Regions from separate parts of the Micromonospora sp. NPDC000316 genome, predicted to be linked through region 1. Evidence: riboswitches for the same ligand, from Rfam matches in the RefSeq annotation. Region 1 holds a riboswitch; each other region holds the start of a gene.
What was found. A riboswitch is a leader RNA that binds a small molecule or an ion and turns the genes downstream of it on or off. The one in region 1 is predicted to bind cobalamin.

Region 1 (4,191 bases):
AGGGTGAGATCCATCCCGGGGTCGAGCAGCATGTGCGTGGTCCTCGTGTCGGTGTCGGTCGTGGTGGCGGCGGCGGTCACTGGCAGGCCTCGCACGACTCGGGGTTCTCCAGCGAGCAGGCAAGCGCGTCCGCGTCGGTCGTGGGCGGCGCGAGGACCGCCACGGTGGCCTGCTGGATGCGGGTGGCGGGACGCGATCGCAGGTAGTAGGTGGTCTTCAGCCCGGCCTTCCAGGCGTACAGGTACATCGAGGAGAGCTTGCCGATGGTGGGCGAGGCCAGGAACAGGTTCAGCGACTGGGACTGGTCGATGAACGGGGCGCGGGCGGCGGCCAGGTCGACAAGCGCCCGCTGCGGCAGCTCCCACGCGGTGCGGAACAACTCCCGCACGTCGGCCGGCAGCTCGTCGACGCCCTGCACCGACCCCTCGGCACGGCGGATCGCCGACCGGATCGCGTCGGTCCACAGGCCACGGGCCTTCAGCTCGCGCACCAGAGCGGTGTTGACCTGAAGGAACTCCCCCGACAGCGTCTCGCGCTTGAACAGGTTGGACACCTGCGGCTCGACGCACTCGTAGCAGCCGGCGATCGAGGCGATTGTCGCCGTCGGCGCGACCGCCACGAGCAGCGAGTTGCGCAGCCCGTACGCCCGCACCCGCTCGCGCAGCGCGGCCCAGCGCGCGGTCTGCGTACCCTCGACACCCCACAGGTCTGGTTGCAGGTCGCCCCGCGCGGCCCGGGTCTGCCCGAACGCCGGGTGCGCGCCGAAGCGGCGGGCCAGGTCGGCGGAGGTCTCCAGCGCGGTCAGGTACAGCTCCTCGCTGATCCGGGTGGACAGCTCCCGCGCAGCCGGCGAGTCGAACGGCAGCCGCAGCGCGAAGAACACGTCCTGGAGGCCCATCAGCCCGAGCCCGACGGGCCGCCAGCGGGGGTTGCTCGCCGCCGCCTGCGCTGTCGGGTAGTAGTTGATGTCGATGACCCGGTCGAGGAACGTCACAGCCGTGCGGACCGTCTCGCGCAGCCGATGCCAGTCGATGCCGCTGCCGGTGAGGTGCGCGGCGACGTTCACCGAGCCGAGGTTGCACACCGCCGTCTCGGCGTCGCTGGACACCTCGATGATCTCGGTGCAGAGGTTGGACAGGTGCACGACGTTGCCCGGCTCGGCCGTCTGGTTGCACAGCCGGTTGGCGGCGTCCTTGAACGTCATCCACCCGTTGCCGGTCTGGGCCAGGGTGCGCATCATCTTCCCGTACAGCTCTCGGGCCGGGACCTGCCGCACGTAGCGGCCCTGCGCCTCGGCCTCCCGGTACGCGGCGTCGAACCGCTCCCCCCACAGGTCGGGCAGCTCCGGCACCTCGTGGGGGTCGAACAGCGACCACATCGCGTCGGCCTCGACCCGGCGCATGAACTCGTCCGGGATCCAGTTGGCCAGGTTCAGGTTGTGGGTACGCCGGGCGTCCTCGCCGGTGTTGTCCCGCAGTTGCAGGAACTCCTCGACGTCCGGGTGCCACGGCTCCAGGTAGACGCAGGCCGCGCCCTTGCGCCGGCCGCCCTGGTTGACGGCGGCGACGCTCGCGTCAAGCGTGCGCAGCCACGGCACGATCCCGTTGGACTGCCCGTTGGTGCCACGGATCAGCGCGCCCCGGGACCGGACCCGGGAGTATGCGATGCCGATGCCCCCGGCGAACTTGGACAGGTTGGCGACCTGCGCGTACCGCTGGTAGATCGAGTCCAGCTCGTCGCGCGGCGAGTCGACCAGATAGCAGGAGGACATCTGCGTGTGCCGGGTGCCGGAGTTGAACAGCGTCGGCGAGCTGGGCAGGTAGGCCAGGCTGGACATCAGCCGGTAGAAGCCGACCGCCTCGTCCGGCGTACGGGACAGGCCGCAGGCCACCCGCAGCAGCCAGTACTGCGGGGTCTCCAGCACCAGCCGGCTCGTCGGGTGGCGCAGCAGGTATCTGTCGTAGACGGTACGCAGGCCGAAGTACTCGAAGCGGCGGTCGCCGTCCGGGTCGATCGCGTCGTCGAGCATCTCGGCGTGCGTCGCGACGAACGCGGCGGTGTCGTCGCCGATCAGGCCCTCGGCGTGACCGATCCGGATCGAGGCGCTGAACGAGGTGACGCCCTGCCGACGCACCTCCTTGTCGACGTAACCGGACAGCAGCCGGGCGGCCAGGCGCGAGTATTGCGGTTCCTCACCGATCATCTCGGCCGCGGTGTGGATGGAGAGCCGATCCAACTCGGCAGTCGTCGCTCCGTCGTACAGGCCGCTTATCGTGCGGGTGGCCACGCGCAGCGGGTCGACGTCGGCGAGGTCGTCGGCCCACCGCTCGACCGCCCGGACGATCCTGTTGACGTCCACCGGCTCGGTGGCGCCGTCGCGCTTGCGGACCTGCATCGGCGTCCGCCGCAGGGCCGTCGCGCCGCTGGCCGGGACTACCTCGGTGACTGTCACCACTCACTCCTCGCGAGTTCGAGACCAGATGGCCCTCGGACGCGCGGAGACAGACACCGGCGGACGCCACGCCCGAAAGGCGTGGGTCAGGTGGCGTCAGCCGTCCCACGCGGCCTCGGACCGCCGTCCACCCGGGTGCGGGTGTACGGCGCGCTGGCAGGTCTTCGGACTCGCGGGCACGACCGGGCTCGCCGGTCTCCTACCGGCCGTCGCTTCCCAGACCGTGTGGCCCAGTGCTGATGACGGCTGTCGTTCCCACTCACCGCTGCGGGACAGTCCCGGATTTCCACCGGGTTCCCTCTTGCCTCGACCACCGGAGCGGCCGAACCAGCTGCGCTCGACACCATATATAGGGGCGGCAGCGTTTGTCACACCCCACATGTCGGCGTCGGCGTGTCGCCGGCGCCGACGCCCACCACCATCGATCGACGGGTCAGCCCGCGAGGGCGATCGGCTCCGAGGCCCGCGTCCGGCGCTCGGCCGCGAAGCTGACCGCCGCCAGGCCCAGGCCGAGGATCGCGAGGATCACTCCCACCCAGGCCGGCGCGAGATAGCCGAAGCCCGCGGCGATGACGACACTGCCCAGCCCGGCACCGAGGCTGTTGGCGACGTTCATGGCGGACTGGCTCATCGCCGCTCCCATCAACTGCGCGCCCGGCGCCACGGTGATCAGGCGCGCCTGGAGGACCGGCCCCAGGTAGAGGCTTGTCGCGCCCACCAGGAACGCGCCCACGAACAGGCCGACACCGTTCGACGCGACGAGGCCGAAGACGGCGATGCTGACGATCATGGCGACGAAACCGACGACCATGCTCCGGCGCAGGTCCCGGTCGGCGAGCCAACCGCCCAGGGCGTTGCCGACTGTCATGCCCAGACCCACCGCGACGAGCACCCACGGCACTGTCGCGGCCGAGAGGCCTGCGACGTCTGTGGTGACCGGCGCGAGGTAGGTGTTGACAGCGAACAGCCCGGCGAGGCCCACCGCCCCGGTGGCCGCCACGAGCCACACCTGCGAGGTCCGCAGGGACCGCAACTCGGCGGCCGGCGAGGCGTCGACCGCTGCCACGACCTCCGGGACGACGGCCAGGACCGCCAGCAGCGTGAGCACGAACACGCCGGCGATCACCAGGTACGCGGCACGCCAGCCGACCGCCTGCCCGAGCCGCGTCACCGCCGGCACGCCCACCAGGTTGCTCACGGTCAGACCACCGAGCACTGCGGCGAACCCCCGGGCCTCGTTGCCGGGGCCGAGCATGGCCGCCGCGAGCAGACCCGCCGCACCGAAGTACGCGCCGTGCGGCAGCGCCGCGACGAACCGGGCCACGAGCACCAGGTCGAACGTCGGCGCGAGCGCCGACGCGACGGTGCCGACGATGAAGAGAGCGAGCAGACCGAGCACGAGCTTCTTACGCGGCAGTCGGGCGGTCAGCGCGGCGATCAGGGGCGCGCCCACCACCACGCCGAGCGCGTAGGCGCTGATCGTCCAACCCGCGCGGGCCACCGCGTCCGACGACGACACGGCGTACTGCTGTGGCAGCAGGCCGCGTGCGATGTCGGGCAGCAGGCCCATCGCGGCGAACTCGGTGAGGCCGACCGCGACACCGCCCAGCGCCAACGCGAGAACCGCCAGCAGGCGTCGATTTCTGCTCAGTGCATGCACCGAGCGAATTTAGCAACAGCGTTGCGTAATAGGGTGGTGAGATGACGCGCACCACAGCCGACGTCACATTCCTGCGCGG
Region 2 (4,191 bases), on a different contig from region 1:
CCAGGTCTGGCAGGACCCGGCCCCGCTGTCGCGGATCGACACGACCGCGATCAAGGTCGGTGACTACTACTACCGGGTGACCAAGAACGAGGCGGGCAACCGAGGGTCGGACATCTTCTCGGAGAAGCACACCAACTTCTTGGACAGCAACGTCGACAACTGGACGACGCTCGCTCCGGCTCTGGGGCGTACGACGTGGGACCCCAACCAGGGTTACGAGGGGCCCGTCATCTTCAAGGCCAACCCTGGTGACACCGCCTGCCCGGGCCAGTTCTACCTCTGGGGTGACCGGTACACGAACGGTGGTGGATACCAGGCTGCGTGCCACGAGAACATCGAGGCACCGACCTGGAACCCCAAGGCGATCACGATGACCAACGCGGGCGTCGTACGTCCGCGTCACGGCACGGTGATCCCGCTGACCCTGCGCGAGTGGAACGACATCCGTGGGATCGCGAACAGCGACGTCACGACCACCACCGAGGTGGCTGTGGAGCCGTACGCGAGCGGATCCGAGTCGACCACTGTCACCGCAACTGTCAAGGCGGCTGACGGGTTCGAAACCGGCGGCCAGGTGCGGTTCAGCCTCGGCTCGTGGTCGACGCTCGCCCACCTGAGCGACGGTGCGGCCACTGTCACGCTGCCGGCGGGCCTGCCTGCGGGTGCCCGGACGGTCACGGTCGAGTACCTCGGCTTCGACTACCTGAAGGCGTCGCAAGGAACGGCCTCGTTCGTGGTGCCGTCCGGCCCGAATGCCGTCAAGGTCCATGCGAAGACGGCGCCGGCGTCGGTCGTCCGCGGGAAGACATTCACGCTGGACGTGACTGTCGAGCCAAAGGGCGGAAAGAAGGAGGCTCCGACCCCGACCGGCGAGGCCACTGTCACCTTCGCCGGCACCGTGCAGGTCGTGCCACTGGTGGACGGCAAGGCCGTCGTGACGCTGCAGACTGCCAATCTGCAGCGCGGGCAGTACCGGGTGCACGTTGCCTACTCCGGCAACCCGACCTACCAGAGTCACGCCGCCAACTACCAGAACCTGACGGTGCGGTAGCCAGCACAGGTACGCCGAGGCGCGCTGAATTGCGCCACGAAGTAGGAGCGGGCGAGATCGACCGATCTCGCCCGCTCGGCGTCATCGTCCAGGACGACGCGGTGCGTACGCGGGTCGAGCCGCTTCCAGCAGCCTCATCGCCGCGGCGCGCACTACGCGAACGACCGATCGAGGCTGAGAGACCGTCGATCGGACGGGCTCGGCGTTGCGATACCGTCATGGGTGCCCACACCGGCGCCGAGCAGCCCGCGTCCGTCGGCTGCCGATGGCCCGCAGGGCGCCCCACCAATCCAGGGAGATACCGATGCCGGAGCCTGAGCCCGTCCAGGACGACAACGCGGCGGATGCCGAATCCTCGGCCACCGCCGAGGCCGACCAGCCTGCCGTTCACGAAAATCGGGCTGCCCGGCGCGCGAAGGGCAAGGCCACGTCGCCTCAACCACATGGAAAGGGCCAGCACATCGCAGGCCGGGGCTCGGTGCAGAGCCCGCGCCAATGGGGCAACCGCCGAAGCGGCTGAGCTCTTGGTGGAGCCCGTTGTCAGCACCACTCGCTGATCACCACAGCCGCAGGGTGGCGGCGGTGAGGGCGCCTCGTCGGGGTTGTCGAGGCAGATCGCCGGGTGGCTGGCGGGGGAGCGCCAGCCACCCGGTCAGCCGATCAGCCAGTCGTCCAACGATCGTGGTGGATCATCGACGACACCGGTCGTCGCTGCTGCCAGCCGTGCCGCTCCAGGTCGGGCGTCTGCTCCAGGTGGGTGACCGGGCCGAGGCAGAGCCACGCCACCGGGCGGACGGTGGCCGGAATGCCGAGCAGGTCGCGCAGGAACGGCTCCCGATAGAACGAAACCCAACCGACTCCGAGTTGCTCGGCGGTCGCGGCCAGCCACAGGTTCTGGATCGCCAGGCAGACCGAGTAGAGGCCGGCGTCGGCGATCGCGTGACGACCGAGCACGGCCGGACCACCCCGCTCCGGGTCGTACGTAACCACTACCGACAACGTCGACTCGCGTACGCCATCGATCTTGATCCGGGCGAAGCGTTCCGCCGCCACGCCGTCGAGCGTGGCCGCGAAGGTGTCCCGTTCCCGTTCCCGTTCCACGTGTCGGTGGAATTCCTGCCGCAGCTCAGGATCGCGGACCAGGATGAAGTCCCAAGGTTGGGAAAGACCGACGCTCGGCGCGGCGTGCGCCGCCGCGAGGATCCGGTGCAACGTCTCGTCGGGGATCGGCGCCCCGGTGAACTGGGCACGTACGTCCCGGCGGCGGTGAATGGTCTCGTAGAGTCCGGTGTTCAAGGCAGGCTCCCGCTGCGCTCGTGCCCCTGACGGGGCCGATGACGCGAGGCCGGTCTTCGGACTCCCGGATCTGCGCTGGTCACCCGCCTTCCCAGCCCCTCAGGGCCAGTGGCTGCGTCTGGTACGCGTAGGTGGCAGCTCCCCGGTCACCGCGGCGGGCCCGTGCCGGACTCACACCGGCTTCCCGATTCTCCCCACTCGCGTGGGGCACCTCGCAACGTTTGTGCCACCGAGACCATAGCGGCCCGGACGAACGGGAGACGAATCGCGCCACGGATTTGGGATCCGCCCGACTCCCCGTCCCGCCCGAGAAGCAGCGGGCGAGCAGCCGGAGTCCCTCGGGCACCCGTTCCGTCTGAATGGCGCCGTAGCCGAGGATCAGTCCAGACGTCTGGCGGTCACCGGCATGGTAGGGGGCGAGTTCCTCGACGGCGACGCCGTGGTCGGCGGCCCGTTCGACGACCGTGGCCGGGTCGACGGATACGTCCGGCCGTAGTCGTGCGCACAGGTGCAGGCCGGCCGTGGACGGCACCGGGACGAGCCACTCGGCGAAGTCGTTCCGCAGCGCGGCGTCAATCAGGGCCCGCCGCTCGGCGTAGACCCGGGTGGCCTTTCGGATGTGCCGCGGCAGCTCGCCGGAGTCGATGAAGCGGGCCAGTGCGGCCTGGCTGGTGTGGTCGCCGTGCCAGTCGGTGAGCTGTTTCGCGGCGAGCAGCGCCGGTCGCAACGACGCCGGAGCGACGAGGAAACCGAGGCGCAGCATGGGGAGCAGGGTCTTCGAGAAGGTGCCGACGTAGACGACCTTGCCGGTCCGGTCGAGGGTCTGCAGCGGGTCCAGCGTCCGCGCCGAGAAGCGGAACTCGGTGTCGTAGTCGTCCTCGACGATGACGGCGTCCCGGTCAGCGACCCAGTCGAGCAGTGCCGCGCGGCGGGCCAGTGACATCGGCGTACCCAGCGGCAACTGGTGCGACGGGGTGACGTAGACCAGTCGCGTGTCGCCGGGCAGCGCAGCGACGTCCAACCCCTCGTCGTCCACCGGAACGGGCACCACCCGGGCCCCGAGGCTGTGGAACAGTCGCCGGGCTGGTGGATACCCGGGCTCCTCGACCGCTACCCGGTCGCCCGGCTCGATCATGACCCGGCCGACGAGGTCCAGGGCCTGCTGGGCACCGTGGGTGACGATCACGTCGTCGGCGCGGCCACGCACCGACCGGGCGAGACCGGCGTACCGGGCGATCGCGGCGCGCAGGTCGGGATGGCCGTCCGGTGCGCGGTAGCCGCGCCGCACGGTCGATGCGCGGAGTTCGCCGGCCACCAGCCGCCGCCACGTGCCGAGCGGGAACAGCTCGGCGTCGGGCGTGCCCAAGCGGAAGTCGTACGCGGGCTGCTGCGCGGCGACAGGAGTCGGCCCGGCGGACGCCCAGAGCGCTCGGGGGCGTACCCCGCCGGCCGGGGCCGGGCGGGGCCGGGCGCGGGCGACCGGCTCGTCGGTCACGAAGGTCCCCGCACCGACCCGGGCGACCACCAGGCCCTCGGCGGTCAGTCGCTCGTAGGCGACGGCGACCGTGTTCCGGGCGACGTCGAGCCGCAGTGCCAGCTCACGGGTGGGCGGCAGCCGTTCGCCGGGACGCAGCCGGCCGTCCAGGATCGCGTCCAGCAACTGCCGGTAGATCCTCGACGCGCGGTCCCCGGGGCCGACCAGGCTGACGTGGATGTCCACGGCGTGCACCCTACATTGGCCCAATCAACACGGCCAGAATCGGCACTTCTGCACGCCAATTCCCGGGTCTTGAATGACTACGGGAAGGGGAGTCTTCGATGACTGTCGTTGACATGTGGTTCGA
Region 3 (4,191 bases), on a different contig from region 1:
ACTGCGCCACGGTGGCCACCACCCGGGCGCGCTCCCGGCGGCGTAGCGCGGTGCTCGCCGTACCGAAGAGGGTGATCGCACCGGGCGCGGGCAGCAGCCCGCCGACGGCGCGCAACAGTGTCGATTTGCCGGCGCCGTTCGGGCCGATCACGGTTACCCACTCGCCGGCGGCGACAGTGAGGTCGATGCCGGTGAGGATCGGCGTGCCGTCCAGGCTGACGTGCAGCCCCCGGACCTCGACCGCCGGCACGCCCGGGCCGGGCTCGGCACCACCGACCGGCCCGGCACCGGCAGCGCGCCCGGCGACGGGCTCGGCAGCGGGCTCGCGGCTCACGTGAGCACCCGCCGGGCGGTGCGCAGGACGAGGACGAAGAACGGGCCGCCGAGTAGGGCGGTGACCACGCCGATGGGCACCTCGGCCGGGGCGGCGGCGGTGCGGGCCACCACGTCGGTAAGGGCCAGGAACGCGGCCCCGAACAGCATCGACAGCGGCAGGATCACCCGGTAGCTCGACCCGGCGAGCAGCCGGACGGTGTGCGGCACGATGATGCCGACGAAGCCGATCAGGCCGGTCGCGGAGACCGCCGCGGCGGTGCCCAGCGACGCGGCGGCGATCAGCAGGTAGCGGGACCGCTGCGGGTGCAGGCCGAGGCTGCGCGCCTCGTCGTCGCCGAGCGCGAGGACGTCCAGTTCGCGGCGGTGCAGCAGCACCACCACTGTGGTCACCACCGCGTACGGCAGCACCAGCAGCACGTCGTGCCAGCCGGCGGTGGCCAGCCGGCCCAGCAGCCAGGAGTAGACCGACTGGATGGTGTCGGAGTGCCGTTGCAGCAGGTACGTCTGCCCGGCGGAGAGGAACGCGGAGACCGCGACCCCGGCCAGGATCAGCATCGCCGGGGATCGGCTCCGCCCGCCGGCCGCGCCGAGCAGGTAGGTCATCGTCACGGCGACAAGCGACCCGACGAACGCCGCCAACGGGATGGTCAGCGGCAGCCCGGAGATCGCGCCCTCGCGGCCGGCGCCGCCGAGGGCGATCACCGCGGTGACCGCGAGGCCCGCGCCGGCTGCCACCCCGAGCAGGTACGGGTCGGCGAGCGGGTTGCGGAACACGCCCTGGTAGCAGCCGCCGGCCAGGGCGAGCAGACCACCGACGAGCAGGCCCAGCACGACCCGGGGCAGCCGCAACTCGGTGACGATGGCGATTTCCCGCTCGGTCAACCCGCTCTCCAGGTGCACCCCGGGGATCAGGTTGAGCAGTTCGGCGGCGACGCTGCCCGGCGGCAGGCTTACCGGGCCGAGCGACACCCCGGCGACGAGCGCGACGAGCACCGCGAACACCCCGGCGGCCAACCAGCGCTTGCGCAGGCCGGCGGGCCGGGACGCGAGCTGCGTCCCGGCCGACCGCCTGGTTGGTGCCGGAGTGGCCACCGGAAGCAGTCCGGTCACCGACGGACGTCGATCACGCGGGCACCTTGACGACCGCGTCGATGACGACCCGGAGCAGGTCCACGATCCGTGGGCCCCAGCGGGAGGCGATGTCGTCGTCAAGCGGCACGACCTGGTTGTTCTTCACCGCGGTGACCCCGGCCCAGCCGCTGCGGGCCTTTACCGAGTCGGCGTTCTGCTGGCAGCACTTGGCGTCGGCCAGGAAGACGAAGTCGGGGTCGGCCTTGACGATGAACTCCTGGGACAGCTGCGGGTAGCCGGCGCTCTTGCCGTCCGCGTCGGCCGGGTCGGCGATGTTGCTCAGGCCGGCCAGGTCGTAGATCGAGCCGATGAAGGTCTTGCTTGTCGCGCTGTAGAGCTCCGGACCCAGCTCGTGGAAGTAGGTGAGCTTCTCGGCGCGCTGCGGCACGTCCTTGACCAGCTTGGTGATGTCGTCCTTCATCCGGGTGACGACGTCGGTGGCCTGGTCGGCGTGCCCGGTAAGCGTGCCCAGGTCGGCGATCTGCCGGTAGGAGTCGTCGAGCGTGGTCGCCGCCGGGGTCAGGTACACCGGGATCTTCAGCTTGCCGAGTTGGTCGACGATCTTGTTGCGGTCGTCGGAGAGCACCACCAGGTCGGGGTTCTTGCTGGCGATCGCCTCGGCGTTGGGCTGGAAGCCGGACAGGTCGGTCTTGGGCGCGTCGGCCGGATAGTTGGACTGGTCGTCGGCCGCGGTCACCTGCGGGCCGGCACCGATGGCGAAGAGCATCTCGGTGGCGGTGGGCGCCAGCGACACGATCTTCTCGGGCCGCTTGTCGAGGGTGAGCGAGCCGACAGTGACCGGGTAGCTGACGCTCGCCGAACCTGCGCCGGGCGTCGGCTGGTCGGCGGTCTTCTCGGCGCAGGCGCCGAGCGCGAGCGCGACGACCGCGAGCGTCGCGGCGAAGAGCCGGGGGGTACGTCTGGACATGGAACCTCCTGTCGGTCGAGGAGTGTGGTGCTTCGCCGACAGGGCTTCCGTACGCCCGCCCACGAGGCGCCCTTCCTCGAGAGCGCGTGTCGCGACCGATCCGCAGGCGACCTGGCTTGTCCCCACCGTCGGGTGGGGCATCACAGTTGCGGGACAGCGCCGGTTTCACACCGGCTTCGCTGCGGAGTGGTCGCTAAGACGGTAGCGCACCGATGGGGCTGGAGGTTCGGAGCGGGTGGTGGGGCCCCGCCGGGGCGGAACGGGGCCCCACCCGATCAGGAGGCGGTGATTGTGACGTTGTCCACAGCCGCCTCCACGAGGCTCGCACCGGAGGCGTCCGCCGCCTCCACGAGGATCCGCACGGACTGGCCGGCGTACGGGGTGAGGTTGAGGTTCGCCACCGCCCAACTCCCGTTGCGGTTGGTCGCCGCGCCGGCCTGGGTGAGCAGCGCTGTGGTGCCGCCGTTGTGCACCACGCTCACCCGCAGGTAGTCGGCCGACGACGCGTTCGAGCCGTGTGCCAGATACCAGGCCAGGGACAGGGTGAGTGTGCCCGACGACGGCAGGGTCACCGCCGGGGACCTGGCACTTGTCACCCCACCGTCGACGTCGTAGTCACCGGCCGCCGAGCCAGCGAGCCGGCCGGTGACCAGGTCGTTCGAGCCGGCGTACGGGGTGAGCTGCTTGGCGCCGGAGGAGGTGGTCGCCTGGGCTGCGCCCCGCTCCCACGCCCCGCTTGTGGCGGCGTCCGTGCCGGACGGGTTGGTGGTCCACCCGGTGGCGGTCTCGAAGGTGTCCGACCAGACCGTGGTGCCGCCACCACCGCCGCCGCAGTACTGCGCCTGCTTGCCGATGACCCGGTACGGGCAGTCGGCGTACTCGCTGAGCATCAGCACCGCCTCGCGGTTGCGGCTGGTCTGCGCGGGAATCACCTCGTCGGGCGGGTAGAAGCCGCCGCCGCTCGCCGAGCCCGGGTACATCTCGAATGTGTACGCCCAGATGTTGTGGGTGGCCCACATCCAGTCGATGCTGTCGCCGTCGGTGATGTAGAGGTCGCTGGACTGCTGCGGTGTGTAGTTGTTCGTCGCCGCCATCTGCTGTCCGAGGGTGGCGAAGGTGTTGTACTGGTCGGCGTTCATCCCGGCCGCCGTGTTCGCCGTGGTGTAGCCGTACGGCCAGAGCACCAACTGCGAGTACGTGTGGAAGTCGATGTTCGCCTTGATCTGCTGTGTCCCACCGACCACGCGACTGTTGACGAAGTTGCGCAGGGCCTGGGTCTCCGGCGCGGAGAACGCCGACGGGCCGCGGTAGGTCTCCGACGAGGTCGAGCCCGACGAGCCGCCGCAGCAACCCCAGTTGTAGGACCAGTTGCGGTTCAGGTCGGTGCCGACGTTCGACGAGCCGCTGTTGGGCTGGCGGTTCTTGCGCCAGGACCGGTACGACCCGGTGGCGATGTCGTACTCGCTGCCGTCCGGGTTGACCGTCGGCACGATCCAGATCTCCCGGCTGTTGACGATGTTGGTGATCCGGGAGTCGCTGCCGTAGCTGTCGGTGAAGAGGTTGAGCAGGTAGATCGCCATTTCGACGGTCAGGTGCTCGCGGGCGTGCTGCTGGGCGTTGAACAGAATCTCCGGTTCGTTCTCGTCGGTGCCGACGTTGTCGGAGATCTTCACGGCCATCAGGTCGCGGCCCTCGTACGACGTACCAATGCTGATCTTGCGGGCGATGGCCGGGTGGTCGGTCACGGCCTTGTTCACGACGGCCGTCAGTTCCGCGTAGTCGTGGTAGTTGGAGTC
Region 4 (4,191 bases), on a different contig from region 1:
TGGCGGCGGTAGCCGGTGCTCGGCGGAGCTGGACTGGGATACTGCCGCGACGGTCGGATGATCTCCTACTCGAGTTCGAGTTTCGGTACGGGAAGTCGATCGCTGCCGAGGGAGAAGAGGCGACGTAGCTGCAGGCGAAGTTGTTCGATCTCGTGGTTGTCGAGGTGGAGCCTGACCTGGTACATCGCGGAGCGTGTTCCCCAGGTCCGGGCCGCGCCGTCGGTCAGCCGTAGGCGTAGCACCCGCCGGGTCAGCTGGAGCGCGACCAGCCCTTGCACGACCGGTACGTGGTGCTCGGTGACCAGGCAGTATCCGTCGTCGTCGCCGGGGTCGTAGTCGTCGTGGGCGGGGTCGAATGCCTGGAGCTCCAGGCTGCGGGGCTGGTCGTCGAGGTCACGGCCGGCCAGAGCAACGCACAGGACGCTGCCTTCGTCGCGGATCACCAGTTCCGACGCGGTGAAGCCATTGCGGGTCCGGCGCAAGAGCGCCGCGGCGAGCCGGCGTATCGGCCCGGGTGCTTCACCTGGGCCGTAAGGCCGGCCGCTGTCGAACGTGATGTGGCGCTGGACGTGTTCGACAGCCAGCTCCGGCATGCTGTAGTTCAGCTCGGTGACGCCGCCCGGCCCGACGAACCGTAGGGCCACGTCGCCGGCCACGTTCGGGCCGTGCTGCTGCCACCAGCCGGCCAACGGCGCCGCGAGGACCGACAGATCACCGAGTTCGTCAGCGGTGAACCGCACGACGTCACCGATGCGGTCGATCTCGATACCGTTGGCAGTGGAGGCCCTGGCAAGGGACGTCAGCATTCCCTCCGGGTCCACTGTCTGACCACGGACGACAAGGCTTACCCCGAATCCCACCGGCACGCGAGGAAGCGTAGACGCCGGTCGCGTAGCGCACATCAGCCCAGGACTGATGGCACTCTCATCGGCGGGTCTCGAAGAGGTTCACAGCGACGTTCCCGAGGCCCGAGGTGATCATGCGCTTGACACCTCGACGAGGCCTTCGTCGAGGTGGCGACCGGCCAGCTATGCTCCTGGTGGCGCTGGTTCGCCTGGTCGTGACCGGCTGGGCGTCGTAAGAGGGAACCCGGTGGAAGTCCGGGGCTGCCCCGCAGCGGTGAGTGGGAACGACCGCCGTCATCAGCACTGGGCTACGGCCTGGGAAGCGACGGCCAGTAGGGGACCGGCGCGACCGGTCAGGCCCGCGAGTCCGAAGACCTGCCCGCGCCGCGTACACAACCGTGTGCGCTGCCGTCGGCCTCGCGGGTGGGCTGAGCGGGTGACGTGCCGCGTGACGTGCGGCGGTGCGTGCTCGTCAGCGTGTGTCCGCGGTTTCGGTGGTGTGGTTTCCCGAGGGACGGACTGCCGCTGTGTATGACACCACCACGATCGACGGCCGGGCGCCGTCGGCGTCGCACCTGACCCTGTCGCAGATCATGGACCAGCATCACACGAACCTGATGGGTACGGTGCACGGTGGCCGGATCCTCAATCTCATCGACTCGGTGGCTGGGGTGGTCGCCGCCCGTCATTCCGACGGCCCGGCGGTGACCGCCGCGATCGACGAGACCGCGTTTCTGCGGGCGGTGCGGGTCGGTGACGTCGTGCACGTCGATGCCCGGATCACCTGGGCTGGGCGCAGCTCGATGGAGGTGGCCGTCAAGGTGACCGCCGACCGGTGGGACCGGGCGGTGCCGCCCACCGATGTGGCCACCGCCCACCTGGTCATGGTCGCCGTCGACGACGACGGCCAGCCGCGTACGGTGCCGCCGCTGTTGCCGGAGACCGACGGTGACCGGCGGCGGTACCGGGAGGCGGAGATCCGCCGCGAGCACCGGCTGGCCCTGCGGCGGGCGCTGCTCGACGGCGCCGAGGACCGTTGAGACGTGCTCGGGTCTGCTGGCCGGATGGCCGACGGCCGGCGGCGACGGCCGGCATTGACGACGCTGGCCGCGTCGCTGTCGCGGGGTGGACGTGGCTCGGTCGCGCCTGGTAGGCAGGCGAGTGTGCGCATCGTTTCGCTGTTGCCTGCGGCCACGGACATCGTGGCCATGCTCGGCCTGACCGGGCACCTGGTCGGCCGTACCCACGAGTGTGACTGGCCGCCGGGGATCCTGGCCGACATCCCGGCGGTGACGGCGACGTCTTTGCCGGAGGCTTTGACGAGCCGGGAGATCTCGGCGTCGATCGCCGGCGACCCGCACCGAGGTTCGTCGTTGTACCAGCTCGATGTGGCAATGCTGGATGACCTGAAGCCGGATCTGATCCTCACTCAGGATCTGTGCGACGTGTGTGCGGTCTCCTACGAGCGGGTCAATGACGCGGTTCGCCTGATCGACCTCGACACCAGGGTGGTGTCCCTGGAGGCGAGGACCATCGGCGGGATCCTGGACACGGTCGATGCCGTGGCCGCGCTTACCGGCACCGAAGGCAGGGCAGCGGAGATCCGAGCCGACAGCGAGCGTCGCCTCGCCGCACTGCCGGGGTCGGTGACCGGCGCGCCGACTGTGTTGTTCGTCGAGTGGCTCGACCCGTTGATGCCCGGCGGGCACTGGGTGCCGGAGCAGATCACCTATGCGGGCGGGCGGTCTCTGCTGCTCGGGCCCGGAGCGCACAGCACCCCGTACCGGTGGTCGGTGGTCGCGGACCTGGCTCCCGATGTGGTGGTGTTCGGGCCGTGTGGGTTCACGCCCGAGCGGACGTTCGACGAGGTGTCCGTGGCGGCCGCGCAACCCGGCTGGGCGGCCCTGCCTGCGGTCCGTCAGGGGCAGGTGTGGGTGGTCGACGGGCCCGCCTACTTCAACAGGCCCGGCCCCAGGGTCGTCGACGGCGCGGAGATCCTCGCCGCCATCCTCGCTGGCCGCCCGGACTCCCGCGCTCGGAGGGTTCCCGTCGACGCAGGCTGACACCGCCGTCCGAGTGGCCGACATCGGCGGCGACGAGGCGGGGCAGGGCTTGTTCGACGTCCGCGCCTTCGTAGCTGACGGATGGGCGACGCAGCGGAAGCCGTACGGCTGGCGTACGACAGCCTGGACGGAGGGTCGCGGCTGTCGGCCCGGTCCTGCCGTACCTCGCACCGGAGATGTTGGAATCATTGTTGTGGTGATGGCATGCAGTTTCGGGTGTTAGGTCCGCCGGAGGTCCTCCGGGACGGGCGAGTGGTGCCCGTCGGAGGGCCGAAGCAGCAGGCTCTGCTGGCCCTCTTCCTGCTGCGACCCAACCGGTTCGTCGCCGCCGACTGGCTGGTCGAGGCGCTGTGGGACGGCCGGCCACCAGCCAGCGCCCACATGACGCTGCGCACGTACGTCGCCGGGTTGCGTCGGGTCGTGGAGCCCGAGCGGTCCCATCGCGAGCCGGCGCGGATCCTGCGGAGCCGCCCGAGAGGGTACGAGCTGCGGGTGAAAGCCGAGGCCATCGACGCGTTCCGGTTCGGCAGCCTGGTGGACCGGGCGGCGGATGCGTTCGCGGCCGGGGAGCCGGCGGCCGCCGAGGGCTGCTATGCCGAGGCGTTGGCGTTGTGGCGGGGCGAGCCGCTGGCGGGCGTCGCCGAGCTGGCGGCGGTGCGCCCGGAGGTGACACGGCTGGCCGAGCTGCGGCTGAGCGCCGAGGAGGGGCGTTTGACCGCAGCCGTCGTGGCCGGCCGGCACGCGTCGGAGCTGGCGGAACTGCGCCGGTTCGTGTCGGCGAACCCGCTGCGCGAGGGAGCTCGGGCGCAGTTGATGTTGGCGCTGTACCGGTCCGGCCGGCAGACGGAGGCGCTGGCGGCCTTCGACGAGGGGCGCCGGATCCTGGCCAGCGAGTACGGGCTCGACCCCGGGGAACAGATCCGGGCGGTGCACCGGCTGATCCTGGAGCAGATCGAACCAGCGGAGCCCGGCAGCCCGGCGACCGTCGGTCCGGACGTCGTGCGGGGCGGGCCGCGCTCGGAGGAGGACGCGGCCACACCGTCCGGGCGGGATCCGGTCGTCGGCGTACCGCCGGCCGAGGGTGCGGACCCGCTTGTGGGTCGTGGCGCGGAGCTGGAGCGGCTGCGGGAATCGCTCGACGCGGCAACCCGGCACGGCGGGCGGGTGCTGGCTCTGGTGGGGGAGGCCGGCATCGGCAAGTCGAGCCTTGCCACGGCACTCGGCGGGCTGGCCGCCGCGAACGGCGTCCCCGTGGTCTGGGGCCGCTGTCCCGATGTCGGCCA

Region 2: it holds a riboswitch for cobalamin, as region 1 does, so the genes downstream of both, bluB (5,6-dimethylbenzimidazole synthase) here and ACFY2Q_RS21135 (ribonucleoside-diphosphate reductase subunit alpha) in region 1, are expected to answer to the same signal.
Region 3: it holds a riboswitch for cobalamin, as region 1 does, so the genes downstream of both, ACFY2Q_RS01630 (ABC transporter substrate-binding protein) here and ACFY2Q_RS21135 (ribonucleoside-diphosphate reductase subunit alpha) in region 1, are expected to answer to the same signal.
Region 4: it holds a riboswitch for cobalamin, as region 1 does, so the genes downstream of both, ACFY2Q_RS17410 (acyl-CoA thioesterase) here and ACFY2Q_RS21135 (ribonucleoside-diphosphate reductase subunit alpha) in region 1, are expected to answer to the same signal.

Annotation. Positions count from the first base shown of each region.
Region 1 covers NZ_JBIAZG010000011.1:91,559-95,749, forward strand. The annotation lists gene ACFY2Q_RS21130 (ribonucleotide-diphosphate reductase subunit beta) at 1-32, opposite strand, end outside; gene ACFY2Q_RS21135 (ribonucleoside-diphosphate reductase subunit alpha) at 77-2,395, opposite strand; cobalamin riboswitch at 2,590-2,799, opposite strand; gene ACFY2Q_RS21140 (MFS transporter) at 2,886-4,112, opposite strand; gene ACFY2Q_RS21145 (ROK family protein) at 4,154-4,191, shown strand, end outside.
Region 2 covers NZ_JBIAZG010000022.1:19,975-24,165, reverse strand. The annotation lists gene ACFY2Q_RS27550 (immunoglobulin-like domain-containing protein) at 1-1,051, shown strand, start outside; gene ACFY2Q_RS27545 (hypothetical protein) at 1,356-1,571, shown strand; gene bluB (5,6-dimethylbenzimidazole synthase) at 1,712-2,347, opposite strand; cobalamin riboswitch at 2,377-2,577, opposite strand; partial or broken gene ACFY2Q_RS27535 (PLP-dependent aminotransferase family protein) at 2,883-4,067, opposite strand; partial or broken gene ACFY2Q_RS27530 (disulfide bond formation protein DsbA) at 4,166-4,191, shown strand, end outside.
Region 3 covers NZ_JBIAZG010000001.1:352,448-356,638, forward strand. The annotation lists gene ACFY2Q_RS01620 (ABC transporter ATP-binding protein) at 1-250, opposite strand, end outside; gene ACFY2Q_RS01625 (FecCD family ABC transporter permease) at 331-1,437, opposite strand; gene ACFY2Q_RS01630 (ABC transporter substrate-binding protein) at 1,460-2,395, opposite strand; cobalamin riboswitch at 2,479-2,624, opposite strand; gene ACFY2Q_RS01635 (M14 family zinc carboxypeptidase) at 2,671-4,191, opposite strand, start outside.
Region 4 covers NZ_JBIAZG010000007.1:232,981-237,171, reverse strand. The annotation lists gene ACFY2Q_RS17415 (hypothetical protein) at 66-866, opposite strand; cobalamin riboswitch at 1,030-1,243, shown strand; gene ACFY2Q_RS17410 (acyl-CoA thioesterase) at 1,439-1,885, shown strand; gene ACFY2Q_RS17405 (ABC transporter substrate-binding protein) at 2,027-2,908, shown strand; gene ACFY2Q_RS17400 (BTAD domain-containing putative transcriptional regulator) at 3,113-4,191, shown strand, end outside.